DNA from 4 places in the Moritella sp. F3 genome. Region 1 is predicted to be linked to each of the others. Evidence: predicted binding sites of a transcription regulator. Region 1 holds the regulator's gene; each other region holds the start of a gene.

Region 1 (8,272 bases):
AAAAATTATACGTCGCACTTTTGCAGATAGCATGGAGCATTATGGTGAGTTAGGCATGACAATGTTCACTAACCCCGTTATCATCCTTTATGATGAAAATGCACAAGCGACGTGGAAGATCAAAGCTAAAGAAGGTAACTTTAGCAGTGAAGATGTCGCCATATTACGCGATGATGTTATCATCAAAAACATGGCTAAAAATGATTATATCGATGTCATCACAACCAGTTATTTACAATTAGAACTCGCCGAAAATTTGGTGCGTAGCGATCAATTAATTACCATTACTGGCGACTTGTTTAATCAAACAGGCATTGGCCTGGAAGGTGATTTAAAACAAGAATACATGACAATCCTTAAGCAAGTTGAAGCGATTTATACTAATGATGAAAAAATATAAAGTTTTACTGTTAACATTATTCATGAGTAATTCAGCACTCGCATTAGAGTCTGATTTCCAAGAAAATGTTGTCGTGAATGCCAAACGTCAAGAAGTGTTTATTAAAGAGAACCGCGTTATCTTTTATGATAATGTGGTGGTAACTCAAGGCACTATATTAATTCATGCTGATAAACTAACGGTATTAAGCTCTAACGGCAAAGGCACCGAAGTAATGATAGCGACGGGGAACGTAGCTACTTTTTACCAAGAACTAGATGACGGTAAAAAAATTAACGCTGAGTCTAACGAGATCCGCTATGAACTTGGCAAAAAACGCTTAACCTTGTCAAAGAATGCCCGTTTACGCCAAGCTGATAGTGAAGTTAAAGGTGACAAGATCATCTACCAAATTGATAAACAAGAAATGATAGCCGAGAGTGGCAAAAATGAATCCGATCGCGTGATCACTATTTTCACTCCTGAAGACACCAAAACTAAGTAGAGTAAGTAAATTCATATGGCGCGTTTAAAAGCATCACACTTAGCAAAAAGTTACAACAAACGTAAAGTGGTTTCAGATGTGAGTCTGGAAGTTGAATCCGGCCAAATTGTTGGCTTACTTGGGCCTAATGGCGCAGGTAAAACCACTACCTTTTACATGGTGGTTGGCTTAGTAAAGCGAGATCATGGACAAATCTTCATCGATGACCAAGAATTAACCCATGAGCCTATGCATATTCGCGCACAGCAAGGTATTGGCTACTTACCACAGGAAGCCTCTATTTTTCGCCGCTTATCAGTAACAAAAAATATCATGGCTATTTTGGAATTACGCACAGAATTAAGCCGTTTTGAACGTGAAGAAAAATTAGAAGAATTATTAGAAGAATTTCATATCACCCATATCCGCGACAGTTTAGGTATGAGCTTATCAGGTGGTGAACGCCGTCGTGTAGAGATTGCTCGCGCACTCGCTGCAGATCCGAAGTTTATCTTATTGGATGAACCATTTGCTGGCGTAGATCCAATTTCGGTTGGCGATATTAAGAAAATCATTCAGCATTTACGTGACCGCGGTTTAGGTGTGTTAATTACCGATCATAACGTACGTGAAACGCTTGATGTATGTGAACATTCATATATTGTTAGCCATGGACATTTGATCGCTTCAGGTACTTCTGAAGAAATTTTATCCAATGAAAAAGTAAAAGAAGTATATCTTGGAGATCAATTCCGACTATAGTTTGATATTGATATTTAGCCGCATTAAGGAAGAGAGAGTAGTCGTTAGATGAAGCCATCATTACAACTTAGGATGAGTCAATCTCTGGCAATGACGCCACAGTTACAACAAGCGATTCGATTATTACAACTATCGACCTTGGAGTTACAGCAAGAGATCCAAGAAGCGCTAGATAGCAATCCACTATTAGAACAAGAAGATCCTCATGAGTCGCCCGCTAACGACGCAGATAATCATAACGCGCATGATGACCACAACCATGATGCTAATAATGATGCAGCGCCGACCGATAGCAGTCAAATTGAAGTGGGCGATGCGCTTGCCAGTGAATCGATGCCCGATGAACTACCCAATGACAGTAACTGGGATGACGTTTACACCCCACAAATACAAAACCACAGTAGCGGCAGCGCCGGAATTGATGGCCTAGATCAAGTTTACCAAGGTGAAACCAGCGAAGGTTTATACGAACATTTGATGTGGCAAATGGAGCTAACCCCTTTTTCTGACATCGATCACGCGATTGCAGTCGCAATTATTGACGGTATTGATGATCACGGTTATCTCACTCAAACTTGTGAAGAGATCCTGAACAGCGTTGATATCGACCACCAAGAAGTGGACGCTAACAACGATGCCAAGATTGAATTAGACGAAGTCGAAGCGGTACTAAAACGTATTCAGCACTTTGATCCCATCGGCGTAGCAGCACGTTCACTGCAAGAATGTTTATTGATCCAACTCCAACATTTACCTAAAAATACCCCTTGGTTAAGCGAATGTCAGCAAATAATCCAATCTCATATGGATTTATTAGGCAATCGCGACTACCGTCAATTAAGCCGTAAAACAAAATTAAAAGAACCCCAGCTCAAAGAGATCATGCAATTAATTCAGAGCTTGGAACCAAGACCAGGCAATGTCATTGATCAAACAGAAGGGCTTTACGTTATACCTGACGTGTTAGTAAAGAAAAAAAATAATCAATGGGTGGTAGAGTTAAATCCTGACATTGTGCCAAGATTAAAGGTGAACAATGAATATTCTAATCTTTCGACAGGTAACCGCAACAGCAGCGATGGGCAATTTGTTCGCACCCACGTCCAAGAAGCAAAGTGGTTTATTAAAAGTTTAGAAAGTCGTAATGACACCTTACTAAAAGTGACAAAAAGTATCGTCCAGCGACAGGTTGATTTTTTTGAGTATGGTGATGAAGCCATGAAACCTATGGTACTCAACGATATTGCCGAAGAAGTTGAGATGCATGAATCCACGATATCACGTGTGACGACGCAGAAGTTTATGCATACCCCACGTGGGATCTTTGAATTGAAATTTTTCTTTTCAAGTCATGTAAGCACGGACAACGGTGGCGAATGTTCATCAACCGCTATCCGAGCATTAATTAAGAAATTGGTCGCGGCAGAAAATGCCAGCAAGCCATTAAGTGACAGCAAGATTGCTGATTTACTTGCTGATCAAGGTATCAAGGTCGCTCGACGTACTATTGCAAAGTATCGAGAAGCACTGAGCATACCGCCATCTAATCAGCGCAAGAGTCTATTATAGGACTCACCTAACCTTCATAAGGGAGACGTATATGCAAATTAATTTAACAGGTAGACATGTAGATATTACAGATTCACTGAAAGATTACGTTGATAGCAAGTTTTCCAAATTAGAACGACATTTCGATCACATAAACAATATCCACGTGATCTTAAATGTCGAAAAATTACTGCAGGTTGCAGAAGCAAAAATACATTTAAATGGGGGGGAAATTTTTGCCGTACATGAACATAACGACATGTATGCTGCAATTGATGGCTTAATGGATAAACTCGATAGGCAGGTCATTAAACACAAAGAAAAATTAATTCGCCATTAATTTTAGCCCCACAACAAATAACCTAAAGGAAAACCACTTTTCCTTTAGGTATTACTTTAAGTATTAATAACGCTGACATAATTAAAACATATCATATCCACACCAATTACGGGATAATGAGCATTCTTTTATATTGCTACAGCTTTAAAATTAGCAACCTAATTTTAGCTATGGTAACGATATATTCGCTGCGCAGATATGGGGACAGAACATGAAATTAATAATCGTCAGCGGCCAATCAGGATCCGGTAAATCAATTGCTTTACGGGTACTTGAAGACTTAGGCTACTATTGTGTAGACAACCTACCTGTTACCTTGCTCCCACAGCTACTACAAACCTTAAATGAAAAAACTGAAAAAGTGGCTGTCAGTATCGATGTACGTAACCTCCCAACTGACAAAAAAGAATTAAATGACATTATTACGGCGCTAAAAGCCAGCACCGACCTAACCAGTTTATTCCTCGATACCAATAAAGCTGTACTTATTAAGCGCTACAGCGAGACGAGACGACTACATCCATTAACCAAAGATGAGTTATCGCTATCTCAAGCAATTGAAATAGAGGAAAAACGCTTACGCCCTATCGCCTTGCATGCTGATTTGAAAATCGATACCACCGAGCTCAATATTCATGAGCTGAGCGAGCAAATCAAAGAACGTATTCTAGGTAAGAAAAATAATCAATTGGTGTTGGTCTTCCAATCATTTGGTTTCAAACATGGCCTACCAATGGATGCTGACTATGTATTCGACGTGCGATTTTTACCTAACCCACACTGGATCCCAGAATTAAAACCGTATACAGGTCTGGATGAACCGGTGATTAGTTACCTCAGCCAACAACCAGAAGTAATGAGTTTTGCACTGCAAATCGAAAATTTATTAACGACCTGGTTACCGCTGTTAGAAAAAAATAATCGCAGCTATGTCACTGTTGCAATTGGCTGTACTGGCGGCCAACACCGTTCTGTCTTTATTGCAGAGCAGCTAGCGAAATACTTTAAACTGCAAGATCGAATCGTGCAAACCCGTCACCAGACATTAGAAAAAAACAAACACAAGATCAGCTAAGCACTACCTTAGCCAACGTATTATCAATACCATATAATGAATTATGATATTTTATGTAAATGCTGATTATAAATACAGATTAAGCTAGAATTGTCCGCATCAGCGGGCAAGGTCTTGCACAAGAATAATAAGAATGGGGACGACATATGCTAGAACAAATGGAGCATGACAGTACACACCTGCGTTTAAGTGAAATGAATGAAGCGCTCGACAGCGGTATGTTTGTTCACGTAAAACGAATGCTCAACCAAACGCCCCCTTGTGATATTGCATTATTACTCGAATCATCACCACCAGCTGGCCGTAAAGTCTTGTGGCGGTTAACCGACTCTGAAATGCAAGGTGAGATCCTTGACGAGCTAAATGAAGACGCCAAGACCAGCATTCTAAAACTGATGGATACTGAATCACTGGTTGCTGCAACGGAAGGTTTGGATACCGATGACCTCGCCAATATTCTCCGCAGTCTACCCGATAGCATCTATCAAGAAGTTATCACGCAAATGGACACTCAAGATCGCCATCGTCTAGAAGCTGCTATGGCCTATCCAGAAGATACTGCCGGCAGCATCATGGATACGGACACCATTACTTTACGTCCTGATGTCACTGTTGATGTGATCTTACGTTATATTCGTTTGCGTGGAGAATTACCTGAAGCCACTGATACGTTATACGTTGTCGATAAAGATGACCGATTAATTGGCGATGTACCTTTAGCCATGCTACTCACGACAGATCCCAACAGTGTTATTAGCACCATCATGGATCGTCAAGCTGAAACCTTACCAGCCACGATGGATACTTCTGAAGTAGCCAAACTGTTTGAGCGTCATGATTGGATCTCAGCCCCCGTACTTGATGACTCAGGGAAATTACTCGGTCGTATTACCATTGATGACGTGGTTGATATTATCCGTGAAAATGCCGAGCATGACATGATGGGTATGGCCGGTATGGATGATGACGAGGATACTTTTGCTCCCGTTATCCAAAGTACCAAGCGTCGTACACTCTGGCTTGGGGTTAATTTAATCGCGGCACTCACAGCCGCATCCGTCTCGAATATGTTTGAAGCAACTTTAGAACAGCTAGCAACATTGGCTATTTTGATGACCATTGTCCCTAGCATGGGTGGCATAGCTGGTAATCAAACACTTGCACTGGTTATCCGTGGTATGGCGGTTGGCCATATTAGTGATGAGAATAGTCGCTGGTTAATTGGTAAAGAAGCCATGGTAGGGGCACTGAATGGCGCTATCTGGGCCATCTCTATCGCTATTATCGTGTCATTATGGAAAGGCGACCCATCTCTTGGCCTGATCATTGGTGGCGCGATGTTTATTAATATGTCGATGGGCGGATTGGCTGGCGTCGTGATCCCCCTGGTGATGAAAAAATACAATATCGACCCGGCATTGGCAGGCGGTATGGCATTAACAACGGTTACCGATGTAGTTGGTCTATTTGCCTTCTTAGGCATGGCAACGTTGGTCTACGGCGCTTAAATAACGACGGTATTTACATCACATAGTCTTATAAATAAAAAAGCCTGTGTTTCATAACACAGGCTTTTTATATTCAATACTTTTTACAGTTAATCACTAGTTGCCCGCGATCTGCATTGATTCTAATAATGTAGACCCCATCAAAATGCTACTACGCACATCAATATCGCTACCCACTGCAACAATGTTTTTAAACATGTCAGTTAAGTTACCCGCAATCGTGATCTCGTGAACAGGATATTGCAGTTCACCGTTCTCAACCCAGAAACCCGACGCGCCACGGCTGTAATCACCGGTAACAATATTCACGCCCTGTCCCATCAGCTCAGTCACTAATAAGCCCGTGCCCATTTGACGACAAAGTTGACCTAATGTTTCGCCTTTACCTGTCACGTTCCAGTTATGAATGCCACCAGCATGACCGGTTGTTTGCATACCTAACTTACGGCCGCTGTAGCTCGTTAATAAGTAGCTGTTTAAGATACCTTGCTCAACCACATTTAAATCTTTAGTGCGTACACCTTCAGCGTCATACATAGAGGATGCTAAGCCACCCATAATATGTGGACGTTCTTGGATGTTTAACCATTCAGGGAAAATTTGCTCACCCAACTTATCCAGTAAGAAGGATGATTTACGGTATAAGCTACCGCCACTGATACCCATCACAAGTTGGCCCATTAAGCTACTAGCAACATCATGGTGAAAAATGACAGGGACATTACAGGTATCAATCTTACGTGCACCTAAGCGGTCTACAGTGCGATTAACAGCTTCAGTAGCTATCTGTTCAGGTGTCCACAGTTTACTTGCGTCACGCGCCATTGAGTAGCCGTAATCACGTTCCATTGCGCCATCTTCTTCGGCAATCAATACCGAACTCATACTATGGCGAGTACTCGCGTAGCCATTTACCAGGCCATGGCTATTACCGTAGACTTTAATACTGCTGTGACTGGTAAACGCACCTTCGCTGTTCACAATACGAGGATCTTGCGCTAACGCTAAACGTTCAGTCAGGCACGCTTGCTCAATCGCATACTCAGGTTTGATATCAATCGGGTGACATAAGTCTAAGTCTGTCGGTGCAAACGCCATCAGTTCACGATCTGCCAGACCTGCAAACTCATCTTCAGCGGTGTGCAAAGCGATATCTAACGCCGCAGCCACTGTGCTTTGAATTGCAGCTTCACTTAAATCAGATGTTGATGCATTACCCTTACGCTGGCCGCGGTATACACAAATACCTAACGCGCCATCATGGTTGAATTCTACATTTTCAACTTCACCCATGCGCGTACTCACAGACAAACCCGTTTGTCGTGAAATAGCTACTTCAGCATCACTCGCGCCCGCTTTTTTGGCGATGTCGAGTGCTTGAGTAACGGCTAATTCCAATTTATTTTGTTCTAATGTAATTTGCTGTTTTAAGTTCATGGGCTCGTTTCAATTAGTTATACTGGATTTAGCATACCATGATGTGATAAAAATTCCTGCAGCAACTGCGCAATTAGCAATAAACTGATACAATTAACATATCAATCGTTTTGAAAAAGAATATTATGAGCGTAAGAGAACGAAATATTACCAGTGAAAAGTCTTACCGACGCGCTGAAGACGACGAGTTATATCAAAGTCGTGCAGAAAACAAAATTGAAATTGCCAAGACTCTGAAACTCGCTGGCGCGATCGCTTTACTCAGTAAAGCAGAAATTGCCAAGATGGGTTTTTCAGAAGAAATGCTTGCAGCAATCGTCACAGCAAGAAAAATTGTAGTACGTACTGATGCTTATAGCAGACATCTATCGTACATGTGCAAAATCATGCGTAGTGACGGTCTCGAGCCAATCCAAGCGGCATACGATAAGATCACCAATAAGTATAACCAAGCAACGGTTGAATTAGCGAAACTAGAAATAGTGCGTGATGAATTGATTGCCGGTGGTGATACTGCGATCACAGCGTTAATGGAAACCTATCCAAATGCTGACCGTCAGAAATTGCGTCTACTGATCCGCCAAGTGAATAAAGAAATTAAAGCTGAAAAGCCGCTTAAAGCAGCTAAACCAAGCAAAGAAATCTTTAAACACCTACGTGAGATTGCTGGTCTATAATATTAATTTGCCATGATGGCAACATTGATATTAACCAGTACAAACAATAAAGCCCTAACAAG
Region 2 (8,272 bases), on a different contig from region 1:
GGTTTCGCTAGCAATTGATTGTAGCGATAAGCTAAGCAATAACGCGCCTTGCACAAATGTTAATAGTTTCATCATTATCCTAAATAGTGTTGAGGCTACTGCCTAACAATGTAACGCGTCATTATAATAAAAAATAACGCACCGATTAACGCGATGAATACACCAGCATTAATCATGATTGGAGCAAATAGTGTCCGTCCAAGCGTGTCTGCCCAGAGCGTCATGATTGCTCCTAATAGCATGCTGACAATACCTAACTCGGTACCGCGATAACCAATAATATTTTTTGCTAAAAAAGTAGCAATCAGGCCAATAAAACCGATAGATCCAACCAGCGCAATCACAGGAGCCATCGCAAATACTGCGAGTATAATAATAAAGATGTAATATTTTTTGGCATCAACACCTAAGGACATAGCATGTAGATAGCCAAAATTGAGTGGATTAATATAACGGCTTAACAACAAAAACACCGCGATAATGACTGTCATCCAAGCGCTTAAAAAGCTAGCGCTAGCCAGATCTAAAGAGACAAAGCTACCAGATAAAAAAGCCATGAGGAAAGCCATATCTTCGATCGAAACAGACGATAAAAGTATATCGCTGAATGCAGACATAACCGCGCCCACAGCAATACCGACTAATACGATAAAGGTACCATTCATATTTTTATGGACAAACCAGAGCACCACGAGTGCGGTAACGAATACCCCCAAGAAACTGGCAATAATACTCGCTGTTAATGACACCTGTGAAAAAATGACATACAGCACAATGACTGACAGCGCGGCGCCGTCAGATAGCCCTAATACACCTGGATCTGCCAGGGCATTGCGCGCGGCAGTCTGTAATAAATAACCCGATAATGCCATCAATGCACCTGCAGCAATCGCCCCCATGATTCGAGGCAATCGCAGCTCATAGATAGTTGATGTGGCGTCATTAAGCGTTACATCAAAACCCACAACTGCGTACACATCTGCCCAAGAAACACTGACCGAGCCTAATTTAAGACTGCAAATAAAACTCAAACTCAACAATGCGACTAATGCACAAAGTACCCAGAATGTGCGTTTATAAACGGGTAAGCTGATCCCTTTCAAGGGGGTAATGATCACATTTTGATCGTTAAATATATTCATGAAATGCGTTTATCCCGAACCATAAAGTACAGTAAACATAAAAAGAAGATACTGCCGATAGATGCGCTGACGCCACCGACAATCAATACTTTGGGAGCAATAACGATACGGGCAAGTAAATCCGATAGACTCAGTAATAAACCGCCGATGAGCATAGATAACCAAGCGCCTTTATTACCCACCTCGCTAACAAAAAGCTTACTGATATGCGGTACGACTAGGCCAATAAAACCGATAGGACCGACAATCGAAACAACTAACGAAGCCAGTAAAAAAATACACAGCAAGGTGATGTTACGGGTGCGAGTGACATTCACCCCGGCACTGTGCGCCTGCTTTTCGCCCATGATCATCACGTCTAACGATCGGCCCTGACATAACAACACCCCAATCGCCAATAGTGCCAGAGGATAAACCCGACTGAAATCGCTGAAATCGGCGGGGCTAATATCACCCAACAACCAGTCCTGAACATTGGCAAAACGTAGTGGGTCTAGTTGCATTAAAAAGCTGCTTAGTGAGGAAAACAGCATCGACACAAGACTGCCTGCTAACACAATATGTAAGTTTTTAGAAATACTCGAGCGGTTCATCATTTCTGTCATCGACAGGGTAAAAAGTCCAGCAACTGAGGCTCCGAGAAAAGCCGGAATAAAAATATCATTCTCAGATACATTAAAGAAATAGATGGCACACAAACTGAAAAATACCGCACCACTACTAACCCCAAGCGTAGAAGATGATACGAGTGGATTCTGAAACATTTTTTGAGCACTAAAACCGGCAAGACCTAACATTGCGCCACACCCCAGTGCGACGATCAGACGTGGTAGTCTTTGTTTGATCACTATGTGGTGTACAAATTGTTGGCTGTCAAAAGCGAAAATGGCTTGAAAAATATCTGCCCAAGCTATCGATCGAGCACCAATACTGATGTGAGTTAATGCCACCAATAACAAGGTCAGCGTCAATAATAATACTGCTCCGAGGAAACGATAGCTGGGCAATATACGCAATAATGAACGAGGTGAAGAGTTAGGTGCAGAATTAGGCAATAAGGTACGTTGGAACATGGAGACCTACCTTTTCGTTACCCACTCGTGAGGTGTTTACATGAAAAACATGCTGCATCATCGTATCGGTGATCACTGATTGCGCTGGACCTTGTGCATATACTTTTTGCTCGGAAAGCACTATCACGTGATCAGCATATAACGCTGCTTGAGTCATATCATGCAAGATAGCAATCACTGTTTTACCTTGTTCAGCAAGTTCTCGACCTAGGTCTAACAGCATGTATTGATGCTTTAAGTCTAAGTGCGTGGTGGGTTCATCCAGCAATACTATGTCGGTTTTCTGGGTGAGTAACATGGCCATTCTAGCGCGTTGTTGCTGACCACCAGACAGTGCCGATAAGCGTTTATTTGCCAGTTCTGTGAGTTGCATTTTTTGCATCGCATGCTGAGCTATTGCGCGATCTTCAGCACTGAACCGAGAGAAAAAACCTTGATAACAAAAACGCCCTTGCATCACCATATCAGCAACCGTCATGAATTCCGGTAATGGCATGGACTGCGATAATACTGAAATGCTCTGTGCTTGTTCTTTAAAGGAAAGTTGCTGTAGGTCTTTGCCGTTAATACTGATCTGCCCTGATGATAAGGGTAAGTGACGCATGATCAAATTGAATAGGGTACTTTTACCACAGCCATTTTGACCTATGATTACATAGAATTTTCCAGATTCAAAAGTCAGTGAGATAGCATCTAATATTTTACGTTCAGCTTGATAGGCAAAGCTGACGTTATCGATTTTGAGAGTCATAATACATAAACATGAGAATGGAAATGCGAATGATAACCAATAGCTGTTTTAATGTAAACTACGGGGATAAAGTGGCTAAAAAAAAGACTGATGCAATAGGCTGTCTAAGTCGTGCGCGTTTAATATCTGAATCGCCGCACTAGTTTGGTGTAAATCGACATTAGATTGCACTACTTTGGTTAATCGACTCAGGAGTGGCGAACCGTTTAAATCTAAGTTGTTGAAATATAGTTGTTATTATTTTTGGCATAGATGTTGGATTAAAGTTAAATATATAGATGTTAAACGTAGATGCTAGAGGATTAATATGAAACTAATAAGCGCAATTATTAAACCATTTAAACTCGTTGATGTTCGTAAAGCTGTCGCTGAGATCGGAGTTGAAGGATTAACCGCGACTGAGGTTAAAGGTCTAGGTCGTCAAAAAGGTCATACAGAACTATATCGTGGTGCTGAATACCAAGTTGATTTCTTACCAAAAATTAAATTGGAGATTGCAACGCAAGCAGACAATGTTGAACGGGTCATTGAAGCGATCAAAAATGCGGCTTACACAGGCAAAATTGGTGACGGAAAGATCTTTGTTTACGACTTAACACAAGTTGTGCGTATTCGTACTGGTGAAATGGATTCAGAAGCGATCTAGAGGAAATATATATGCAAGAATTAACAACGACAGTGACAGAGCTGCGCTTTGCACTCGATACGTTTTACTTTTTAATGTCTGGTGTACTCGTGATGTGGATGGCGGCAGGTTTTTCCATGCTAGAAGCAGGGCTCGTACGCTCTAAAAATACCACCGAAATTTTGACTAAGAACATCGTACTCTATTCCATTGCATGCATCATGTTCTTACTGGTTGGTTATAACATTATGTACGTCGATAATACTGAGGGGGGGATTATCCCGTCACTTGGTTTATTAATTGGTACGCAGGCTGAAGGTGCTGACCATTCACTTGAATCAGACTTCTTTTTCCAAGTTGTATTTGTGGCAACAGCAATGTCTATCGTATCTGGTGCTGTGGCTGAACGGATGAAGTTATGGGCCTTTCTTGCTTTTGCGGTGGTGTTAACCGCGGTTATTTATCCTATTGAAGGCTATTGGACTTGGGGTGGTGGTTTCTTATCTGAAGCTGGTTTCTCTGATTTTGCAGGGTCTGGTATTGTTCACATGGCGGGCGCATCAGCTGCATTAGCAGGCGTATTATTACTCGGTGCACGTAAGGGTAAATATGGTAAGAATGGTGAGGTACACCCCATTCCAGGTTCAAATATGCCACTTGCAACATTAGGTACATTCATTTTATGGATGGGGTGGTTTGGCTTTAATGGTGGCTCACAGTTATTAATTTCTGATGCTGAAAATGCCACTGCGGTTGGTCTTATCTTTCTGAATACCAATGCGGCAGCGGCGGGTGGTGCGGTTTCGGCCTTGATTGTGACTAAGTTAATGTGGGGTAAAGTCGATTTAACCATGGTGCTTAATGGGGCTCTGGCAGGTCTTGTCACCATTACAGCTGATCCTCTGAGTCCAGCGCCAGCATTTGCGACATTGCTAGGTGCCTTAGGCGGAGTATTGGTTGTGCTTAGTATTGTGGCTCTGGATAAAGTGAAGATTGATGATCCTGTAGGCGCTATTTCTGTACACGGTGTGTGTGGGTTATTTGGTTTAATGGTTGTTCCATTTAGTAATGGTGATGCGACATTCTCTGCTCAGTTATTTGGTGCTGCTATAATCTTTGCTTGGGTGTTTGGTGCAAGTATCCTTGTGTGGGCAGTGCTTAAAGCCACCATGGGTATTCGAGTGACTGAAGAAGACGAAATGCTAGGTATGGATATAGCGGATTGCGGTATTGATGCTTACCCTGAGTTTATATCGGCTAAATAAATCGATTGAATCTTTGGAAAATAAAGCTCAGCCTGTGCTGAGCTTTATTGTTTGTTCATAAAAGTATTCTTATACACTTTACGTTACTGTGTAGTTTCAGCGTTATTTGTGCCTAAACCGTGTCTGACAATAACCGAACTTCACGTTGTGGAAAGGGTATGGTAATGCCATCTTGTTTCAATGCCTGAAACATCTTTAAGTTCGCCGCGTACTTCACTTCATAATAGTTCTTGGTTGGTACCCAAAAACGCACACCCAAATTAATTGAGCTATCGCCAAAGGCTTCAATGCCGATTTGTGCCGCTGGCTCTGTCGCGATTTCATCGATATCCGCCAGCGCTACAGCCAACGTGGCTACTGCCTGTTCAGGATTGTCGTCATAACTAATGCCGATAGTCGATTCCACTAACATATACTCGAAAGAGTTATGCAGTACTTCACCAACAATGTGCTTGTTCGGAATACTGATCTCGTCACCGTCTTCATTAGTTAGAATCGTCATGCCCAGAGTGATAACCTTAACCACGCCAATCACACCTTGGATCTTGACCGTATCACCCACTACAAACGGACGAGTCAGAATAATGGTCACGCCAGCGGCATAGTTTGACAACATGCCTTGTAAGGCTAAGCCAGCACCCAGTGCCAAAGCACCAACAGCGGCGATAAACGGTGCCACACTGATCCCGAGTTTACCCAGAGCGATCACCGCGACCATCATGATGACGAGTAGACGCACTACATTGGAAATAAATCCGCTTAAGGTAACATCAACATCGTGCTTTATACATAGCGCTGAAATGAAGCGTTGTACTTTACCGGCCACCCATAAGCCGATGATAAAAATAACCATAGCACCAAAGATTTGGAAACTGTATTGCACCACAAATTCCGTTAGCATGGTGTACACATTCTGTAGCTGCTCGAATTCTTTCTGTAGGTCTTCTTGTAATCCAGTCTCGTCCATTGTGTCGTCCTTAAACTTTTTAAATAATCGTATTGCGGGTAAAATTAAGAGCCAATTTAGCCATGTAAATAGGGTATACGAGGTAAAAAGGCGAATTGCGATTATACCTATCTGAATAGAATTGGTTATCTATTTTTATTAGTTTTATCCATAGTTTAGCTTATTATTAAGGTTAGTTGCTTTTCCTGAATTTGAATAATAAGTGACGGGTTTCGAACTAATCACTAATATTATTTTACTCAGACCTTGGTTTCTTGCTATATATGTATTTTGCCTAATCGAGTAAAAGTGATGCACATTTTAAATTTCGAAGCGTTCTTGATCGCAATAACCATTTTGACACTGACACCTGGTCTTGATACCGCGTTGGTGATCCGTAATAGTAGCCGTTCAGGTTTTGTGGATGGGTGTGTCACGAGTCTAGGCATCTGTTCAGGGTTATTTGTGCATGCGATGTTCTCGGCGCTCGGCATCTCTGCTATTTTGTTACAATCAGCAGATCTGTTTCAATTAGTAAAATGGGTTGGCGCAGCATACCTTATCTGGCTTGGCCTCGGCAGTCTTTGGGCTATCTATAAAGGCAGCAATAAAGTCGCTATGCTTGCGGATGATAGTGGCTTATCGAGTACGAAGCGTTCACTGCGTGAAGGTTTTTTATCTAACGTGTTAAATCCTAAAACAGCGATCTTTTACCTCGCGTTTTTGCCGCAGTTTATCGATCTTAATCATTCACCGATAGTGCAGTCGTTCACCATGGCCAGCATCCACTTTTTAATCGCAATGGTTTGGCAATGTAGCTTAGCATTTACCATTAATTCAGCTAAAAAACTCTTTAAAAGCAGCGCGATGATGAATTGGATGGAAGGTGTTACGGGTGTGGTACTGATAGCATTAGGTGCGAAGTTATTGTTGTCGGATAATAAGCTTTAGTGCTTTATCGCTGATATATCCTTACTAAGGCCTAATGCTGACTATAATAAAGCGAATGTTGTCTTAGATTATGCATGATGAAAAAGAATAGAAGGTCTCGTAAGAAGAGTTTTAAAAAGCGGGTATTCAGTTATGTCATGATAACGTTTACCTGCATTTTCATGGTGAGTGTTATATTAACCTTGCCTTTACGCTGGCTGAACCCTTTTACCACCACTTTCATTATTCAAGAAATGGTGACGGATAAAAAAATAATATCGTTAGATTGGGTGCCCTACAACAGAATGGCTAAAACCTTACCAGTTTCGGTTGTTGCCTCAGAAGACCAGAAATTTCCTGACCACTATGGGTTTGATTTTGATTCGCTTTATAAAGCACTAACAGAAAAACGTAAACAAACGCGCGGGGCGAGTACTATTAGCCAGCAATTGGTTAAAAATATGTATTTATGGTCAGGGCGAAGCCTAATACGTAAAGGGCTAGAGGCATACTTCACCATTTTGATAGAAGCGTTTCTACCAAAACGCAGAATTTTAGAGATCTATCTTAATGTGGTTGAATTTGCCCCCGCTGTATATGGCGTTGGCGCAGCAAGTCGACAATTATTTAATCGCTCACCTGAAAATATCACAGCTTACCAAGCTTCGTTATTAGCGGCAGTATTGCCCAATCCCAAGTTAATGTCTGCTGCAAATCCTTCTTTTTATGTGAGAAAACGAGCTGCACAAATTAGAGAGTCGGTGCGGTCATTAGGCGGCGCAGCTTACTTGAAGCGTTTGTAATATGTGTCACAAATATAACAAACGCGAGTGCTTGAGCGGTGAGTTCGCGATCCATACTGTATGCTGAAAAGAAGGTGTGTTTGGACATACACGCCGTTAGCTAACATACGATCCCGACGAGGGCACTTCAACTACCCGTTTTTCTGCTTTCCATAACGCGACGAAATCATTTTTCATTAAAGGCTTAGACAACAGAAAACCTTGTGCTTGATGGCAGCCTAAGTTGCGAACATATTCTAGCTGTGCCTTTGTCTCTATGCCTTCAGCGACGACGTTTAGGTTATATAGCTTGGCTATTTCAACGATAATATTGACTAACGGTTTATCCTCGCTATCATCCGAATCAATGGCATTGATAAACATACGATCGACTTTCAGAGTATCAAGCGGGTAGTCTATCAATTGACTGAATGCGGTGAATCCAGTGCCGAAATCATCAAGTGATAACCTCACACCGAGGTTGTGCAGTTTTGACAACATCTTAATACTTCTGTCGTCGCCGGGGACAAAACAGGTCTCTGTTATTTCAAGTTCAATGCAATGTGCTGGAACATCATACAAGGTCAGTAACGAATCCACTTTGTCGACAAAATCAGGGTTTTTAAGCTCCCAAGACGAAAAGTTAATCGCAAAAACACCGACGAAGTCTAATTGTTTTCTCCAGATAGATAGCTGCTTAATGGCTGATTCGATGACCCAGTAATCAATATCTTTGATTAACCCAGACTGTTCGGCAA
Region 3 (8,272 bases), 120 kb from region 1:
ATACTGACTTCGATTCACTTTATTCACTTGCTGAAGCTGCGCAAGATGAGTTAGCGACACTCACTCAACAAATTGCCTTAATGTCACAAACCAACGCCGTGATCCCTGCGATTAAAAGTGTTGAACGTGCCCAAGCTAAAATTGCCAATAAACATAACGGCGCAGTAGAGAAAATTACCGATTTAGCACGCAGTTCGATTATTGCTAAAAATAGCCAAGAGTTAATTAGTGCATTTGAATTACTCGAACAAGAAACCGATATCGTACAAATAAAGAATCGCTTTAATAACCCAAAACAAAATGGTTACCGTGATATCAATTTATTAGTACGCTTACCAAAAACCCAGATGGTCGTTGAAGTACAGCTACACTTAGATCGTATTGAAGCGATTAAAAATGGTCCTGAACATGACAATTACGTCAAGATCCAACAAATCAGCCATACAGCGAAACAGCAACAACGCGAAATATCAGAGATTGAAGCTTTCAAAGTAACGCAGCTTAAAGAAGAGTCTACCAATTTATACCAGGTAGCTTGGCAGCAGCAGTTAATGACTGAACTAAAAACCAGCTTTAAACAAATGGCATAACCATCGCTTAAAAATAAAAAGGCCCATCATTACAGTAATGATTGGGCCTTTTCTCTTCTAAACTTTAAAACTCAATGCACAGTTAATACAAAGTGAATGTAACATTAACGCAAAAAGGTTAAGCGTAACCCCATTTCCAGTTAAAGCGAATTTGCTGCTGCAAACCAAAACGCACCATTAACCAAGGTACCATAGGCAGTACTTTATAGTGTGCAGTTTTCTTCAAAACGCTTTTACCAGTACGGAAGAAGGTAACTTCTTCATCGCTCTTTAAGACGCGTACAACAATCCTTTTTTGCTTGCCCTCTTCAGCGATTACAACTTTTGCAAGGCTATATTCGTGTGTCATCCCAGACCCGTTATAAACCAAAACAATCTGATTCTCAGTTAACTTGTTACGCGCTAAGTAGCTTTTTAGCTCACAGCCCTGAAAACCAAATAAGGGATCTCTATTCATGTTTCTTTCCATCTATAATCAAATACAATTAAACGTTTATTTATTTTCTTGCCAAAAAAAATGAGGCCTCCGATGGAGACCTCATTTTTTAACAATTCTATGTGCTGGTTATTCTGCAATAAACTCGCGAAGTTTTTTCATTGCATTCTTTTCTAACTGGCGAACTCGCTCAGCCGAAACACCATAACGATCGGCTAATTCTTGCAGCGTCGCTTTATCTTCCGCTAACCAACGAGAGTTAACGATATCTTGACTACGGTCATCTAACTCAGAAATGGCGCTAGAGAGACGTTGAGATGCACTTTTATCCCAGTTTTCACGTTCTACTTGCTGTGCCACATCTGACGCATTGTCTTCTAAATACTGCGCTGGTGAAAAGCTCATTGAACCAGAGTCTTTATCACTATCATCATCAGCATATAAATCAAATGCTTGATCTGAATAAGACATTCTTGATTCCATTTCCACTACATCTTTAGTAGAAACACCCAAGTTATCGGCAACCGTTTGCACTTCAGCATGAGTAAACCAGCCTAAGCGTTTTTTTGATTTACGTAGATTAAAGAATAGTTTACGTTGCGCTTTAGTTGTCGCAACTTTTACTACACGCCAATTACGTAGCACAAATTCATGTATTTCGGCTTTAACCCAATGCACAGCAAAAGAAACTAATCTTACACCTACAGCAGGGTTGAAACGTTTCACGGCTTTCATTAAGCCTATGTTACCTTCCTGAATTAAATCTGCTTGAGACAATCCATAACCAGCGTAACCACGGGCAACGTGAACAACAAAGCGTAGATGTGACATGATCAACTGACGAGCAGCATCAACATCACCTTCATTCTGCAAGCTTTCGCCTAGTTCCTTTTCTTGTTCAGCAGTCAACATTGGAATACTATTCACACCTTGGATATAGGCTTCAATGCTCCCCTGAGGAACTAATGCCATACTTTGCATATCTTTGCTCATCAACAATTCTCCCATTAGTACAAATTAATCGGCGAGATCTTATCACGACTAGTGTCTGTCGACAAATTCGACAATCCCTGTGACCGCACAAATAAACTATATTATCTTAAATATTGAATATAGTTCTCTTAAATATTAAAAATAGCTAATTCAGCCTACTGATAAATAACTAAAAAATGACTACCTACAACTTCAACTGTATCATTTGTGTACAATCTAGTTTAACTCCAGATCGTAAAAGCTCTAGTTTAATTACAGAAAATTACATTAACATGACAATTTAAAATGAATCTATCGGCTAATGCGAATCCTTTAGTAGGACTTTAACTAATCGATAGAGTTCATAATTCCGCTCAAGCATACAATGTAAAAAAGCATATTCAACGACAGCTGATTAAATTAAAAATAGAAAGGGCAGCAAGCGCTGCCCTTTCTATATCAAGCCAGGTATTTAATGCAAGTCAGGTACAACCCCCACTTGCGGCATATCAGCCAGACCAACATCGCGTGCATGTTGTTCAAAACCTTTATTTTTCCAAAAGAATGCACCTGGCATCGTCGTCGGAATAACCAACACATAAAACAGTGCTCGGCTGACTGTCGACGCTAAAGCAATAGATAGCACAGGCAATAGCCATAACACACTTAAATAACCCGATGGTGCTAATAGCACAAGTGAGATTAGCGCAAGCACATTAATAGCCACTGCCACGTTACGTAAGTAGTAGGTTTTACCAAATGTTGTACATTGCACATAATGCGACGCAGCACCTTCGCCCTGCTCTACATTAAGATGCTTCGCATGCATGTATAGACCAAACGCTTCAATCACTAAACCTGTAATGGCGATCGGCGTGAGTTCAAGCAATAAAGGATACAATCCAATACCATCATTACCCGCGGAGCCAATTACGGCCACTAACGCCGTTAATACTGTACCGAGTGCAATCGCAGAACCAAGGAAAGCACAAGCCGTTTGCCAATGATCCCAAAACGGACGCGCTTTGATACGGTAACTACGGTACATATAATACAAACCACCAGCACTACCGACTAATGCCAAAATACCAAAGGCATTCGCTACATAGCTAAACAAGCTTAATTCAAAGAACCAAGCAGCACCTTGGAAAAAAGTAAATGCGCCCATGAACCCAAAGAACAAGGCAACGCCTAACCCTTCTCGACTAACAGGCGAGTGGGCTAAGTTATTAAAACCACGATAGAAACGTTTAGGTTTACCCAGATGCAATGTCGACATTAATAAGCCAATCGCTTGCATGACCATTAATAATACCAGCAGTGATAGGCCAGCACCTGATGCCGAAAACCCCGTTAAACTCTCTACACCCAATAATGGACCAAGGAAAATAAGTACAAATGCCCCCATCGCCGCTTGCGAGAATAGCGTAAATATCACCAATGGATTCTCGCGAGAGCTCAAACGCCCTAAGTTCCATGATTGTTCCTTACCGTCTTTTTCATCAACAACAGAACGGAATGAGCCGTCTTCTTGTTTGTGATATTTAAGCGGCATATTATCAGTCCGCGTCATTTCACGCTGAGTACTGGTGGTTTGTTGGAAACGAATATTTGGGTTGGTGATACTTGGATCAGGAAAACCTGGTATCGACGTTTTAGCTTGAATACGGTTCTCAGGGGTATTTTCAACCACACCAAAATTAAGCGCATTCCCTAAACAGGCCGATACACACGCCGGTTTTAAGCCCACCTCTAAACGGTCTACACACATATTACATTTTGATACCTGACCTTTAATTGGATCAAGCTGTGGGGCATTGTATGGGCAAACCCAAGTACAATAACCACAACCAAAACAGGTATCTGGATCTTGTAATACCGCGCCGTATTCTACGTGTTTGGTATAGGCTTTGGTTGGACAACCTTTTAAACAAACCGGATCATCACAATGGTTACACGCCATAGAGATATTAATACGTTTGTAATCAGGATAACTACCACTCTCAACATAACCCACACTACGGAAGGCAATGTGTGCTGGGTTATCATTCTTTTCACTACATGCCGCTTCACAAGCGTGACAACCAATACAGTTATCCGCTGTAAAGTGGAAAGCATGCTGTTTATTACGATTAGGATTATCACCCACCGCTTTATTTTCATTAATATTCATCGAACGGCCAACCGGTAACTTACCTTCTGTACGTTCGATTAAGTCAATTTTTTTACCGTAGGTATTAACATCAAATATTTCTACATCTGATAATTTAGCGTAATCCTGTTCACCGACTCGTTGTTCAAAAATAGGAGTGCCATCTTTAACAACCGGTTTTTCTGCCGCGCCGATTTGATCAAGGCGGTCTCTAAATTGTTCTAATTTGTCTAACATAATTTATCCCTCTTATGTTATCGCGTTGCGCTTAACTCAATATCTCTGCATATCACTCAGTACGTACGTCGTTCGCGGTTCATTTTCGCCGCTAGCTTCTGGTCGACATGTTCAATACGGATTGAACTCTGCTTAAAAGCAGGTTGACGAGAATGCGGATCAAGCAGACCTAACGACAAGCGATTAACACAATCATGAAAATGGAATGGAATAAATACTGCGTTTGGTGCCACACGCTGCGTTAATTGCACCATTACTACGGCATCACCACGACGTGAAGCCAAGCGCACATAACTTTGATGTTTGATGCCCAATTTTGCTGCTGCATCAGGATTCATTTCCATATACGGGGTTGGACTATATTTGTTAAGGTTCCCCATTTTACCGGTACGGGTTCGGGTATGAAAATGCTCAACAACACGGCCACTATTCAGCCAGAATGGGTATTCGTCGCAAGGATGCTCGTTATTATCAATCCAAGGCAGAGGAATAAGATTCGCTTTACCCGTAGGGGTTGGGAACACGCCATCACTATACAAACGCGGATTACCTGCATTGCTTTCATCATCTTCACGGAAGGGCCATTGAATACCACGGGCTTTTTCGATCTTTTCGTAAGTCATGCCGGAAATATCAAGATTACGCCCCGCCCCTTTAGACAGCGTTTTCATTTCTTCAAACGCTTCCTCGGTTGTCACAGGAAAAGTAATTTTTTGGCCATTTTCAAAACGCTTCGATAATTCTGAAAAAATCCAAAAATCGGATTTAGAATTACCTTTCGGTGCTTGCACATTACTGACGCGGTTAACACGGCGCTCAGTATTGGTAAACACCCCTTCCTTCTCCGCCCATACAGCGGCAGGTAAAAACATATGTGCGTATTGGGTGGTTTCTACATCTTGATACGCATCCTGCACCACTAAGAAATCTAACTTCTCTAATATTTTACGGATACGTGAAGTATTCGGCATCGACGTCATTGGGTTTGTTGCCACCAGCCACAGTCCTTTAATTTGCCCTGTTTCAATAGCAGGGAAAATATCAGTTTGCGCTAAACCACGCTTTTTCGGGAAGAACTCAGGATCAATACCCCAAAATTCAGCAATATCATTACGGTCTTTTTCTTTCTCTAATGCACGATAACCCGGTAACCCTGAACAAGAAGACCATTCACGTGTGCCCATGGCATTGCATTGACCCGTAATAGACAAGCTCGTCCCACCCGGTACGCCTATATTACCGGTGATAAGTGATAACGAATTACAACCCGTGATCGCATCACTGCCATGGGTACTTTGATTCAGTCCCATGGTCCAAATACTCATCGCGCGTCCAGCCTTGGCAAATAAGCGCGCAACATGACGGATAGTATCTTCATCAATACCACAAATTTTAGCGGCTGATGTCGGATCAAAGTCTGCAACACAAGCTCTTAATTCTTCAATGCCGTTAGTATATTTTTCAATATAGTCTTTATCTTCTAGCCCTTCTTTTAAGATCACATGCATTAACGAATTCTGTAACACGATATCTGTACCTGGGCTGATAGGTAAATGAATATCAGCAAATTGCGCTAACATCGTCACACGCGGATCGACAACGATAAGCGGGAAGTTACGCTTTTCTTTCGCTTCTTTTAAGCGCCAGTAAATAACGGGATGCTGCTCAGGTAAGTTTGAACCCCATGCAATCAAGCAATCGGTATGTGAAAAATCATCGTAACAGCCTGGGGGGCCATCTGATCCAAATGAGCGCTTATAACCCGATACTGCAGAGGCCATGCATAAGGTGGTATTACCATCGTAGTTATTGGTACCAATGCAACCACGCGCTAATTTACCTAAGGTATAGAATTCTTCTGTTAGCAATTGACCCGTAGATACGATAGCAAATGCATCTTTACCGTACTGATCTTGAATCGCTTTAATTTTGTCACTCATGGTATCAAGGGCTGTATCCCAATTGGTTTCTTTATATTTATCATGAATGTGATCACGAATAAGCGGGTTGTTACCACGACCTTCCGCTTCAAACAGTTCATGCTCAAAGATACCCTTAATACACAATTTACCTCGGTTTACATCGGCATCAGCAACGCCTCGACTCGCAACAGCATTCCCTTGCTCATTAACACCAATCTCGATAGAACAACCCGTAGAACAATACCCACACGTTGTATATTTCCATTCTTTAACCTGTTTATCCGCAATGCGAATAGGCTTTTGATCCTTGCGTCCGAAAATCATAAGACGTCTCCATTGAATTGCTCAACACATTGTTTATTGGTTTTATCTCTTTCTTGTAGAGACTTTCTTTATAAACAGGTAGAGCAATAACCAAGCCAGCTTACTTTAAACACGCACAAAAAGGATGATGTTCTTCTTTAACCTGATAAACACAGGCATCTTCCTGCTATTTATCCACACGTTCATGCATTTTAACCGCATCTATAACAATGCACGCCACCTGAACTGCACCATGGCTGTGCGATAAAGGAAAAACTGGTGCAACATCACAGTGCTTAATCACGCCAAAAACCTTACAAAAAACAATAAATAACAACAAAACCATATATATCAACAACTAACACTTTAATTACAGAGTTGGCACTGTCTTTGCGTTAGTGAGTACAGAGCAGTACTACAGGGATGTGAGTCATGACAGTTGAATTAATTACCCAAGCACAATCAAAAAATAATAATACGCTAGGTCAAGTTGCATTAGTGGGAGCAGGTCCAGGGGATCCAGAACTCCTCACTCTAAAAGCATTAAAGGCGATTGAGAGTGCCGATCTGATCTTGTTTGATAACTTAGTTAGCCAAGACATTAGAGCGTTATTCCCACCCCATACCAAAGCAATTTATGTGGGTAAGAAAAAAGCTGACCATTGTATTCCACAAGACCAATTGAATTTATTCATGGTTGATAAAGCCAAACAAGGTCTGAATGTTTGTCGTCTAAAAGGCGGAGACCCTTTTGTATTTGGCCGCGGTAGTGAAGAACAACTGGTGCTCCATGCCAATAATATAAAAACAATCGTCGTTCCCGGCGTAACAGCTGCATCAGGGTGCACTGCTTACGCTGGTATCCCGTTAACCCATAGAGGGCTATCAACGGGCTGTACCTTTATTACTGGTCACCTAAAGAATGGCCAGCTAGATCTAAATTGGCCGCAGCTCGCGCACCTTGAGCACACCTTAGTATTCTATATGGGATTAGGTAAATTAGCGGAAATCTCTGCGCAACTGCTCAGTCATGGTTTGGACAGCAATACACCAGCGGCCTTGATTGAGAATGGTTCAACACCACAGCAAAGAGAATTTGTTGGCACAGTTGCAACATTGCCAGCACTGGCGATTGAACACCAATTACAAAGCCCTAGCCTGATCGTGATCGGTAAAGTTGTCTCTCTTGCAGAACAACTTAGCTGGCGAGATCTAGAGCAAGCGGCAAAAAATCAAGAATTAAGCGCATAACGGAGCATGTCATGAAAAGAATTATAGTTGTCGGCAACGGCATGGTAGGTCACCATTTCATTGACCAATTTATTCAACAAGAAAAGATGGGTGAAGTGCAAATCACCACATTCAGTGAAGAATCACGTCTTGCTTACGATCGCGTTCAATTAAGTGCTTATTTCAGCGGTAAAACTGCTGATGACTTAATGATGACATCACCAGAATACTATGATGACAACGGCGTACAATATTTTGTAAACGATAAAGTTGTTGGCATCGATAAAGACGCTAAAACAGTCACCACTGCACAAGGCCGTGTAGAGAGTTACGACAAATTAGTGCTAGCGACGGGTTCATTCCCATTCGTGCCACCCATTCCAGGTAAAGACCAAGACCATTGTTTGGTTTACCGTACCATTAACGATTT
Region 4 (8,272 bases), on a different contig from region 1:
TAAAACCTATCTACTTACTTGCGCGGCAATCGGTACCTTATATAAGAAGAATGCGTCTATTTCTGGTGCTGAAGTGGGCTGTCAGGGGGAAGTCGGTGTGGCTTGCTCTATGGCTGCAGCGGGTTTGACTGCCATCAGGGGCGGCACATTAGAGCAAGTTGAGCATGCTGCTGAGATTGGTATGGAGCATAACTTGGGCTTAACGTGCGACCCTGTTGCTGGTTTAGTTCAGATCCCATGTATTGAGCGTAATGCTATTGGTGCAGTGAAAGCGATTAATGCCTCCCGTATGGCACGTATGGGCACTGGCGATCATAAAGTGTCGCTGGATCAGGTGATTAAAACCATGAAAGCCACTGGTGATGATATGAAAAATAAATATAAGGAAACGTCGAAAGGTGGTTTAGCGATTAATGTAACGGTTTGTTGAGCTAAAGGACTGTGTAGAAAATTTTTTGTAGGAATGTACTATTGTGACTGAAGGTTGTGTTATGACTTGAACGTCATGCCAAGTGTAGAGAACGAACCGCGAGTACGGCCTAACTTGTCATAAGTAATATTGTTGCGTGAGCGACTGCGGATAATGGTATCGCCTAGTCGTTTGGTATTACGTAAATTGAGTTCGATCAGCTTACCATTAACATCATTTAATTCTTGGCATTGAGTGAGTTCGGTTTCAATTTGCTGTTTTTGGGGGAGATAGGTCGACAGTAATTCTGCAGTATCGGCATGCTGGCTGATCTTGACATCAAGTTCGGCAATTTTCGTTATTTGCTGCTGCTTGTCTTGGCTGATCTTTTCTAAAGCTGTGACATCACGTGACTCTAACGCTGATTTTTCAGCCGTTAGTAGAGCCATTAGTTGTTCTACATAAGATACTTGTAAACCAAGTAATTCAGGTAATGTTTTTATTGTCATCTATATCTACAGTGCACTGGTTATGCGAGTAAAGTTTCGAAGTTAGACATGTTCTTTGCTAATTTATTTGCATCAACTTGATAGCTTCCATCAGCAATGGCTTTTTTCAAACTTTCTACTTTTGACTCATTAACAGGTGTACCTTGAGCTAAATCATGTTCCATAGCGGTCAAACTTTTGGCTTGTGATGTGATGTTAACCGAGTCACCTTGCGTGATCCGTTGCGGTGAAGCTTGCGTTGCATTATCACCACTTACGTTGGCTTTTTGCTGCGTACTTCTCGCTTGATCAAGCTGGAGACTACGATTATTTAAATTGGTTAAGTTTATGGCCATTTCTCTACCTATTGCATAGTAAACAGGTGTACTAAAATATTATCGACCCCTGATAATAAAACTTTAGCATAATTTAATAGTTTATTTGGATAGTGCCTGCTGCTTGGACAATACCTGAAACGATTCGTTTCGATTTTGTGTTACGGACATTGATTTTGTCGCCAAGAACGCCATTAGACAAAGCCACACCAGCTGTTTTTACAGTCAAATTTCCCACTGAACTGGTAATTGTAACGCTTTCCCCTTTACACACAAGACAAATATCCCGTGTTGAGATCATTTGCCCACTCGAAAGTTGGCGTTTTAGGCGTGCTCTATTTACAAATACCAAGTCAGAAATATAACCTGAGCGTAATAATACGCGATTCATATATTCTATTTTAGTATTGTTTTTAGTTAATAGGCTACCTTTTGATAATGGTCGGTTACTGACCACCACCGGAACTAGTCGAATAATCTTCACTGGTATGTGAATTTGCCAATTATCAGTGTTATCACAACGTATTCTTACGGTTGCAGAGCGTTGTAAGCTTTTATTACCGACTAATACTGCCGTCATGTTACCTTCACACTGACTTACTGTTATCCTGCGGTCAATTTTAGTTACTTCTATGCTTACTCTTTCATTCTCGTCACTAAATAGTTGCGATTTGATAAAAGATTCCGCAAACTCTTCAAGAACTTGATGTTTATCTGTTTTTGCGTGCGCATATGGTAAATGGCTTACTACACTGAAGCTGTATAAGAATAGCAATGAGAAAAAATATTTAAACATTTAGGTTTCTAAGCCGATATAAGATTAAAGGTTACGTATAAAGTGATTTGAGAGCCAATTTTTTGGCTATTTATACCGTAAACGACAATATAACTGGATAATACAGTGGTAAGAGCAATATTTAAGCCACTTTGATTATAATAGCTACTTTAGCTGAGGATAAATAATGGCAGGATTACTCGATACGGTCAATCAACGTACCCAACTCGTTGGGCAAAACCGTCTAGAACTACTTATGTTTCGCTTAAACGGGCGTCAGCGTTTCGGCATTAATGTATTTAAAGTAAAAGAAGTACTGCAATGTCCGCCATTAACGATCTTGCCTAAGCTAAATAGTGTTGTCCGCGGTGTTGCACATATTCGTGGGCAAACTATTTCGGTCATCGATTTAAGTTTAGCGACGGGTGGTCGTCCGATTCAGGACCTGAGTAAAGCATTTATTATTATCTCGGAATATAACCGTTCTGTGCAGGGATTTTTAGTATCAAGCGTTGAGCGTATTATCAACATTAACTGGGAATCTATTTTACCACCGCCAAAAGGTACAGGTCGCTTTAGTTACTTAACGGCGGTGACTGAAGTTGATAACGAACTTGTTGAAGTACTCGACGTGGAAAAAATTCTCCATGAAGTCGCACCTGTGAGTATGGAAATTAGTAAGGAAGTGCTAGATACTGCAAACGATATTGATAAAACAGCAATCGAGAAAGTGATCTTAGTTGTTGATGATTCAAGTGTGGCTCGAAATCAGATCAAAAAAGCAGTGTCTGATCTTGGTTTCAAGATTGTACTGGCTAAAGATGGCCGTGATGGCTTAAATAAGTTACGTGAATTGGCTGTTAATGGACCGATATCTGAGCAGGTTGCGTTAATGATTTCTGATATCGAAATGCCAGAAATGGATGGTTATACTCTCACGGCAGAAGTGAGAAATGATCCGTCATTAAATGGGTTATATGTAATCTTACATACCTCATTAAGTGGTGTGTTCAATCAGGCGATGGTTGCTAAAGTTGGCGCAAATGACTTTATTGCTAAGTTTAACCCTGATGAACTTGCCGGTGCAGTATTAAAAGCGTTAAAAGCAGCGGATCCTAGCTAGGTGAACTGTAATATCGAATATAAATATCTTTAGATAGAAAGTTGAGTAAAAAATAGTGCAAACATTGTCAAATGAAGTATATAGCCGTTTTAGTGAGTTTCTTGAGATTCAGTGCGGTATTGTATTAGGGCAAAATAAACAATATTTAGTTAAAAGTCGTTTATTGCCACTATTGGCAAAGCATAAGATGAACAGCTTAACTGAGTTAGTACAAAAGTCGATGACCATGTTAGCGCGTGATTTACGTAATGATGTTATTGATGCGATGACGACGAATGAAACGTTATGGTTTCGCGACGTGTATCCGTTTGAGTATTTACAAGCTAAGATCTTACCTGAGTTTATCAATAAAGGTCAGCCGGTAAAAATATGGTCAGCGGCATCATCGTCTGGTCAAGAACCGTTTTCGATTGCGATGTCTGCGATCGAAACACAGGAAAGAATTAAGCGCATGGGTAAACCTAACGTGCAAATTGTCGGTACGGATATTTCGCCGACCATGATTACGCACTGTAAAGAAGGGGTTTATGATCGCCTTGCTCTTGGACGTGGTCTATCACCTGAGCGTAAACGTCAGTTCTTTAGTGTATTGCCTGATGACAAAATGAAGGTGAATCGTGAGGTTCAGCAATTAACATCATTTCGTGAAATCAACTTGCTAGAAAGTTATGCTTTGTTGGGAAAATTTGACATCATTTTTTGCCGAAATGTACTTATTTATTTTTCACCAAAGATTAAAAGTCAGATCCTGAATCAATTTGCCGCATCGTTAAAACCGGGTGGTTATTTATTTTTAGGTGCATCTGAGTCATTAACAGGCCTAACAGATAAATTCGAAATGGTCCGTTGTAATCCTGGCATTGTTTACAAGCTTAAATAATCTATCTTGCGGTGAGTTAGCGCATGAACATGGATGTTCATTTATTGGCGGTAACTAGCCCAAATACAGCGTCAAAAAATTGTTTTACAACGCTTTTTCTTTATCTCTTCATTTAATCCTGCTCTACCCCTCTTGTAATACTCCCTTGTGATAATTTAATGCAAACTTTAAGTCATTGCTTTTTATGGTTAAATTTTTTTAATTTGATTTTACAATAATGCAGGCAATAAAAATTATTTTTGTGGCACATATGTTGCTTTTATCATTTGTATCATCGTAATTATCATGCGATTGATTACGATATAAATGTTTAGGAGGCGTTCATGGCTATTAATTTTGATAATGCATTAGGTATACACCAGTATTCTGTCGGCGTAAGAGAACGACGCGCAGAAGTACTCGCGAGTAATATCGCCAATGCGGATACCCCAGGTTTTAAAGCCAAAGATTTAACCTTTAAGGATGCATTAGCAAGTGCAACTCAGGGGTCTAGCTTTAACTTATCAAATACCAGTGAGCGTCATATATCAGGTGGCAGAGGTATTGCATCTGATTTGCAATTTAGAGTCCCTAACCAACCCGATACCGGTGACGGCAATACTGTTGATGTGCAAGAAGAGCGTTCTAACTTCATGCAAAACAGTATGGAATATCAAGCATCACTGTCATTCTTAAGCAGCAAGTTTCAAACACTGAGCAAGGCAATTAAAGGACAATAATTATGAGTTTATTTCGAGTCTTTGATGTTGCCGGTTCGGCAATGAGTGCACAATCAGTACGTTTAAATACTACCGCGAGTAATCTTGCTAACGCAAATAGTGTGAGTAGCAGTGCTGATGAAACGTATAAAGCCCGTTATCCAATCTTCCAAGCACAATTAGATCAGGCTAATGCAGCTCAAAATGAAGCAGTTGGCGTGAATGTTGCAGGGATTGTAGAGAGTGATGCACCATTAGTTAATGAGTTTAATCCTAATCATCCATTGGCAGACGAAGATGGTTATGTATATCGCCCTAATGTAAACGTTATGGAAGAGATGGCCAACATGATTAGCGCATCTCGTTCATACCAAACTAACGTGCAAATAGCTGATTCTGCTAAACAAATGTTAACTAAAACATTGGCGTTAGGTAAAGGTTAATAGAGGTATTTGGTTGTGACGACAATTAGCAATAACATAGCTGACTTTAGCAGTCAGTTTAAAACCGAGAAAAAGGATGCGGCAGAGCAGGCGGCAGAAACTACCCGCAAAGAGCTCGGCCAAGAAGACTTTTTCTCGTTACTTACGCAAGAACTGGCTTATCAAGACCCGTTCAAACCGGTAGAAAACTCGGAGATGGTGGCGCAAATGGCGTCGTTTACCACCGCTGATGGTATTTCTAAGATGGACAGTAAGTTTGAGCAGTTAAATACGATCATGAGCTCGAACCAAGCACTGCAAGCGTCAAGTTTAGTCGGTAGCAAGGTACTTGCGCCTGCATCGTCGGCATTTTTATCTGCGGATGAGAATGTATCTGGACGTATTGATTTACCGCAGGGCGCACCTAATATGCGCTTACAAATAGCCAACCAAGTTGGTGAAGTGGTTAAAGTGATTGATATGGGTGAACAGAAGGCCGGTGCAATTCCTTTTGATTGGGACGGCACTGACATGAACGGCAATAAAGTGGCGGAAGGAAGTTACCGCTTGAAGGCATCAGCGTCGATAGACGGCAATGCCCAAGACCTTAAAATATTAAGTTTCCAGCATGTTGAAAGCGTTAACATTGGTAATACTGGTAACGGCATTATGCTGAACTTAAAAGGCATGGGTAGCTTACCATTGAGCCAAGCAACAGAAGTAGCCTCGAAAAATTATTAAATTTATTGAATAAAAGGAAAATTTATGTCATTTAACATCGCCTTGAGTGGGATCAACGCTGCTCAGAAAGACCTTAATACAACGGCAAATAACATTGCTAACGTTAATACCACGGGTTTTAAAGAGTCGCGCGCTGAGTTTGGTGATGTGTATGCAACATCGATTTTCTCTAATGCTAAAACATCGGTTGGTAACGGTGTGGCAACTGCTCATGTTGCGCAGCAGTTTCAACAAGGTAGCTTGAATTTCACCGAGAACTCGCTGGATTTAGCGATTAACGGTAATGGTTTCTTTGTTATGTCAGACGGTCTTGAATCAATGGATCGTAACTACACGCGTGCTGGTGCATTTAAATTAGATTCAAATAGTTTTGTGACTAACTCGGCGGGTAATTATCTACAAGTTTATGATGTGAATGATGATGGTTCTCCAAAAGCGGTGAGCATGGCGTCAACAAAACCGCTGCAAATACCTGATACCGCAGGTGTACCAGAATCAACGAGTAACGTTGATATGACAATGAATTTACCAGCTACTTCACCAGTATTAGATCCGACGAAGTTTGATCCGGCAGATAGTACGACGTTCACATCAGCGACGTCAGTATCAATTTATGATTCACTCGGTGAGTCACATACTTTGTCTACTTATTACATTAAAGATGGTACAGCGGGTGCACCTGCAAACTCTTGGTTAGAGTTTAACTATGTGGATGACCAACCAATTGATATCGTGGGTGGCCAAGCTGTGGCTGCTGCGCCTGGTACACCAGCTAAACCGGCTGCGTTAAGACTGACGTTTGATTCATCTGGTTTATTACAACAACAGCTGCCAGCCATTGCTGAGACTGTGCCACTCGGCGCGATTTTAACCAATGGTGCGGATACCACTCAGACTGTTAAAATCAATATTAATAATCCGACTCAGTTTGCTTCTGCGTTTGAAGTAACAAAATTAGAACAAGACGGCGCGACAGTAGGGCGTTTGACCGGTATTGATATCGGCCCTGATGGTATGGTTGCGGCGAGTTACAGTAATGGCCGTAATGATAAGTTAGGTATGATTGCCATGGCTAAGTTTGCTAACGAACAAGGTCTAAGCCAAACAGGTGATACCGGCTGGCGTGCATCGCAACTTTCAGGTAATGCGATCGCAGGTGAAGCGAACTCTGGTACCTTTGGTAAAATTAATTCATCGGCACTCGAACAGTCAAATGTAAACTTGACCAGTGAACTGGTTGACTTAATTACGGCACAACGTAACTACCAGGCTAACTCAAGAACCTTAGAAGTGAACTCTAAACTGCAAGATACGGTATTACAGATCCGTTAACGTAGCGGGTTGATAAGCCATTTTGATAAAAAGCCACCCTATTTAGGGTGGCTTTTTCATTTTGGCACTTTAATTGCTTTATCACTGGTATTAGACGGGTAATTAACGATTTCAACGAAAAGTGACAGAGGATTGACGAATGGACAATATGCTTTATATCTCGATGTCGGGTGCCAAAGAAAATATGAATGCATTGGCTGTTCGTGCCAATAATATCGCCAATGTGAATACGCATGGCTTTAAATCTGATTTTGAACAAGCACGTTCAATGCAAGCTTTTGGTGAAGGCCTACCTACTCGTGTATTTGCGATCACTGAAAGCCCTGGGCAAGACTTTACCGGTGGTGCATTACAACAGACCGGCAATGCATTGGATGTTGCGATCCAAGGCGATGGTTGGTTAAGTGTCATGGATGATCAGAATAAAGAAAGCTATACCCGTAGTGGCAGTTTACACATGGGCCCTACAGGTGAGTTATTAACATCATCAGGTCGTCCTGTTATCGGTGAAAATGGTCCTATCGTTATACCGACACCCGTTGAACAAATTAAAATTCATGCTGATGGTCGTATCGAGATCCGTCCGCAAGGCGCACCAGCAAACGCATTGGAAGAAGTTGATCAATTAAAATTGGTCAACCCCGATGTTCGCAATTTAGTGAAAGGCTATGATGGTATGTTTCGACAAGCTGACGGCACGCCTGCCGCAGTTGATTTAAACGTCCAAGTGGCAGGTGGTGCACTAGAAACCAGTAATGTAAGTGCTGTTGGTGAACTCACCGGCATGATTAATCTGCAACGTCAGTTTGAAATGCAGATCAAAATGATGAAGACAGCAGAAGAGAATGACAAAGCATCAGATTCACTATTACGGATCAGCTAATTCTCATTGATGAGTCCACGAACAGTATAAATTAGACGAGGAAAACGTTATGAATCCGGCATTATGGATAAGTAAGACAGGCTTAGAAGCACAGCAAACAAATATTTCAACCATTTCAAATAACTTGGCCAATGCCAGCACCGTTGGTTTTAAGAAAGAACGCGCAATTTTTGAAGATTTGCTCTA

What was found. Region 1 encodes sigma-54, which starts transcription at its own class of promoters, with help from an activator protein. Its sites were predicted from a motif close to GTTGGCACGNNNNTNGNNT; they were not measured.
Region 2: the regulator sigma-54 is predicted to act here: its motif matches at 3,209-3,227, upstream of JFU56_RS03040 (P-II family nitrogen regulator).
Region 3: the regulator sigma-54 is predicted to act here: its motif matches at 6,715-6,733, upstream of JFU56_RS14855 (molybdopterin oxidoreductase family protein).
Region 4: the regulator sigma-54 is predicted to act here: its motif matches at 4,251-4,269, upstream of flgB (flagellar basal body rod protein FlgB).

Annotation. Positions count from the first base shown of each region.
Region 1 covers NZ_BLRL01000009.1:118,216-126,487, forward strand. Annotated here, with positions in the region: gene lptC (LPS export ABC transporter periplasmic protein LptC) at 1-400, shown strand, start outside; gene lptA (lipopolysaccharide transport periplasmic protein LptA) at 423-884, shown strand; gene lptB (LPS export ABC transporter ATP-binding protein) at 900-1,625, shown strand; gene JFU56_RS15345 (RNA polymerase factor sigma-54) at 1,674-3,194, shown strand; gene hpf (ribosome hibernation promoting factor) at 3,226-3,513, shown strand; gene rapZ (RNase adapter RapZ) at 3,725-4,588, shown strand; gene mgtE (magnesium transporter) at 4,735-6,096, shown strand; gene pmbA (metalloprotease PmbA) at 6,193-7,533, opposite strand; gene yjgA (ribosome biogenesis factor YjgA) at 7,659-8,210, shown strand.
Region 2 covers NZ_BLRL01000001.1:691,200-699,471, reverse strand. Annotated here, with positions in the region: gene JFU56_RS03060 (ABC transporter substrate-binding protein) at 1-72, opposite strand, end outside; gene JFU56_RS03055 (iron ABC transporter permease) at 96-1,142, opposite strand; gene JFU56_RS03050 (iron ABC transporter permease) at 1,139-2,215, opposite strand; gene JFU56_RS03045 (ABC transporter ATP-binding protein) at 2,190-2,966, opposite strand; gene JFU56_RS03040 (P-II family nitrogen regulator) at 3,274-3,612, shown strand; gene JFU56_RS03035 (ammonium transporter) at 3,624-4,856, shown strand; gene JFU56_RS03030 (mechanosensitive ion channel family protein) at 4,969-5,823, opposite strand; gene JFU56_RS03025 (LysE family translocator) at 6,115-6,753, shown strand; gene mtgA (monofunctional biosynthetic peptidoglycan transglycosylase) at 6,828-7,535, shown strand; gene JFU56_RS03015 (bifunctional diguanylate cyclase/phosphodiesterase) at 7,632-8,272, opposite strand, start outside.
Region 3 covers NZ_BLRL01000009.1:1,315-9,586, forward strand. Annotated here, with positions in the region: gene JFU56_RS14835 (RelA/SpoT domain-containing protein) at 1-590, shown strand, start outside; gene JFU56_RS14840 (hypothetical protein) at 709-1,047, opposite strand; gene rpoH (RNA polymerase sigma factor RpoH) at 1,156-2,019, opposite strand; gene JFU56_RS14850 (DmsC/YnfH family molybdoenzyme membrane anchor subunit) at 2,471-4,387, opposite strand; gene JFU56_RS14855 (molybdopterin oxidoreductase family protein) at 4,444-6,633, opposite strand; gene cobA (uroporphyrinogen-III C-methyltransferase) at 7,045-7,863, shown strand; gene nirB (nitrite reductase large subunit NirB) at 7,875-8,272, shown strand, end outside.
Region 4 covers NZ_BLRL01000004.1:242,157-250,428, forward strand. Annotated here, with positions in the region: gene JFU56_RS09600 (L-serine ammonia-lyase) at 1-430, shown strand, start outside; gene JFU56_RS09605 (flagella synthesis protein FlgN) at 490-918, opposite strand; gene flgM (flagellar biosynthesis anti-sigma factor FlgM) at 939-1,253, opposite strand; gene flgA (flagellar basal body P-ring formation chaperone FlgA) at 1,327-2,028, opposite strand; gene JFU56_RS09620 (chemotaxis protein CheV) at 2,195-3,130, shown strand; gene JFU56_RS09625 (protein-glutamate O-methyltransferase CheR) at 3,186-4,010, shown strand; gene flgB (flagellar basal body rod protein FlgB) at 4,334-4,729, shown strand; gene flgC (flagellar basal body rod protein FlgC) at 4,732-5,151, shown strand; gene JFU56_RS09640 (flagellar hook assembly protein FlgD) at 5,167-5,871, shown strand; gene flgE (flagellar hook protein FlgE) at 5,896-7,203, shown strand; gene flgF (flagellar basal-body rod protein FlgF) at 7,343-8,086, shown strand; gene flgG (flagellar basal-body rod protein FlgG) at 8,136-8,272, shown strand, end outside.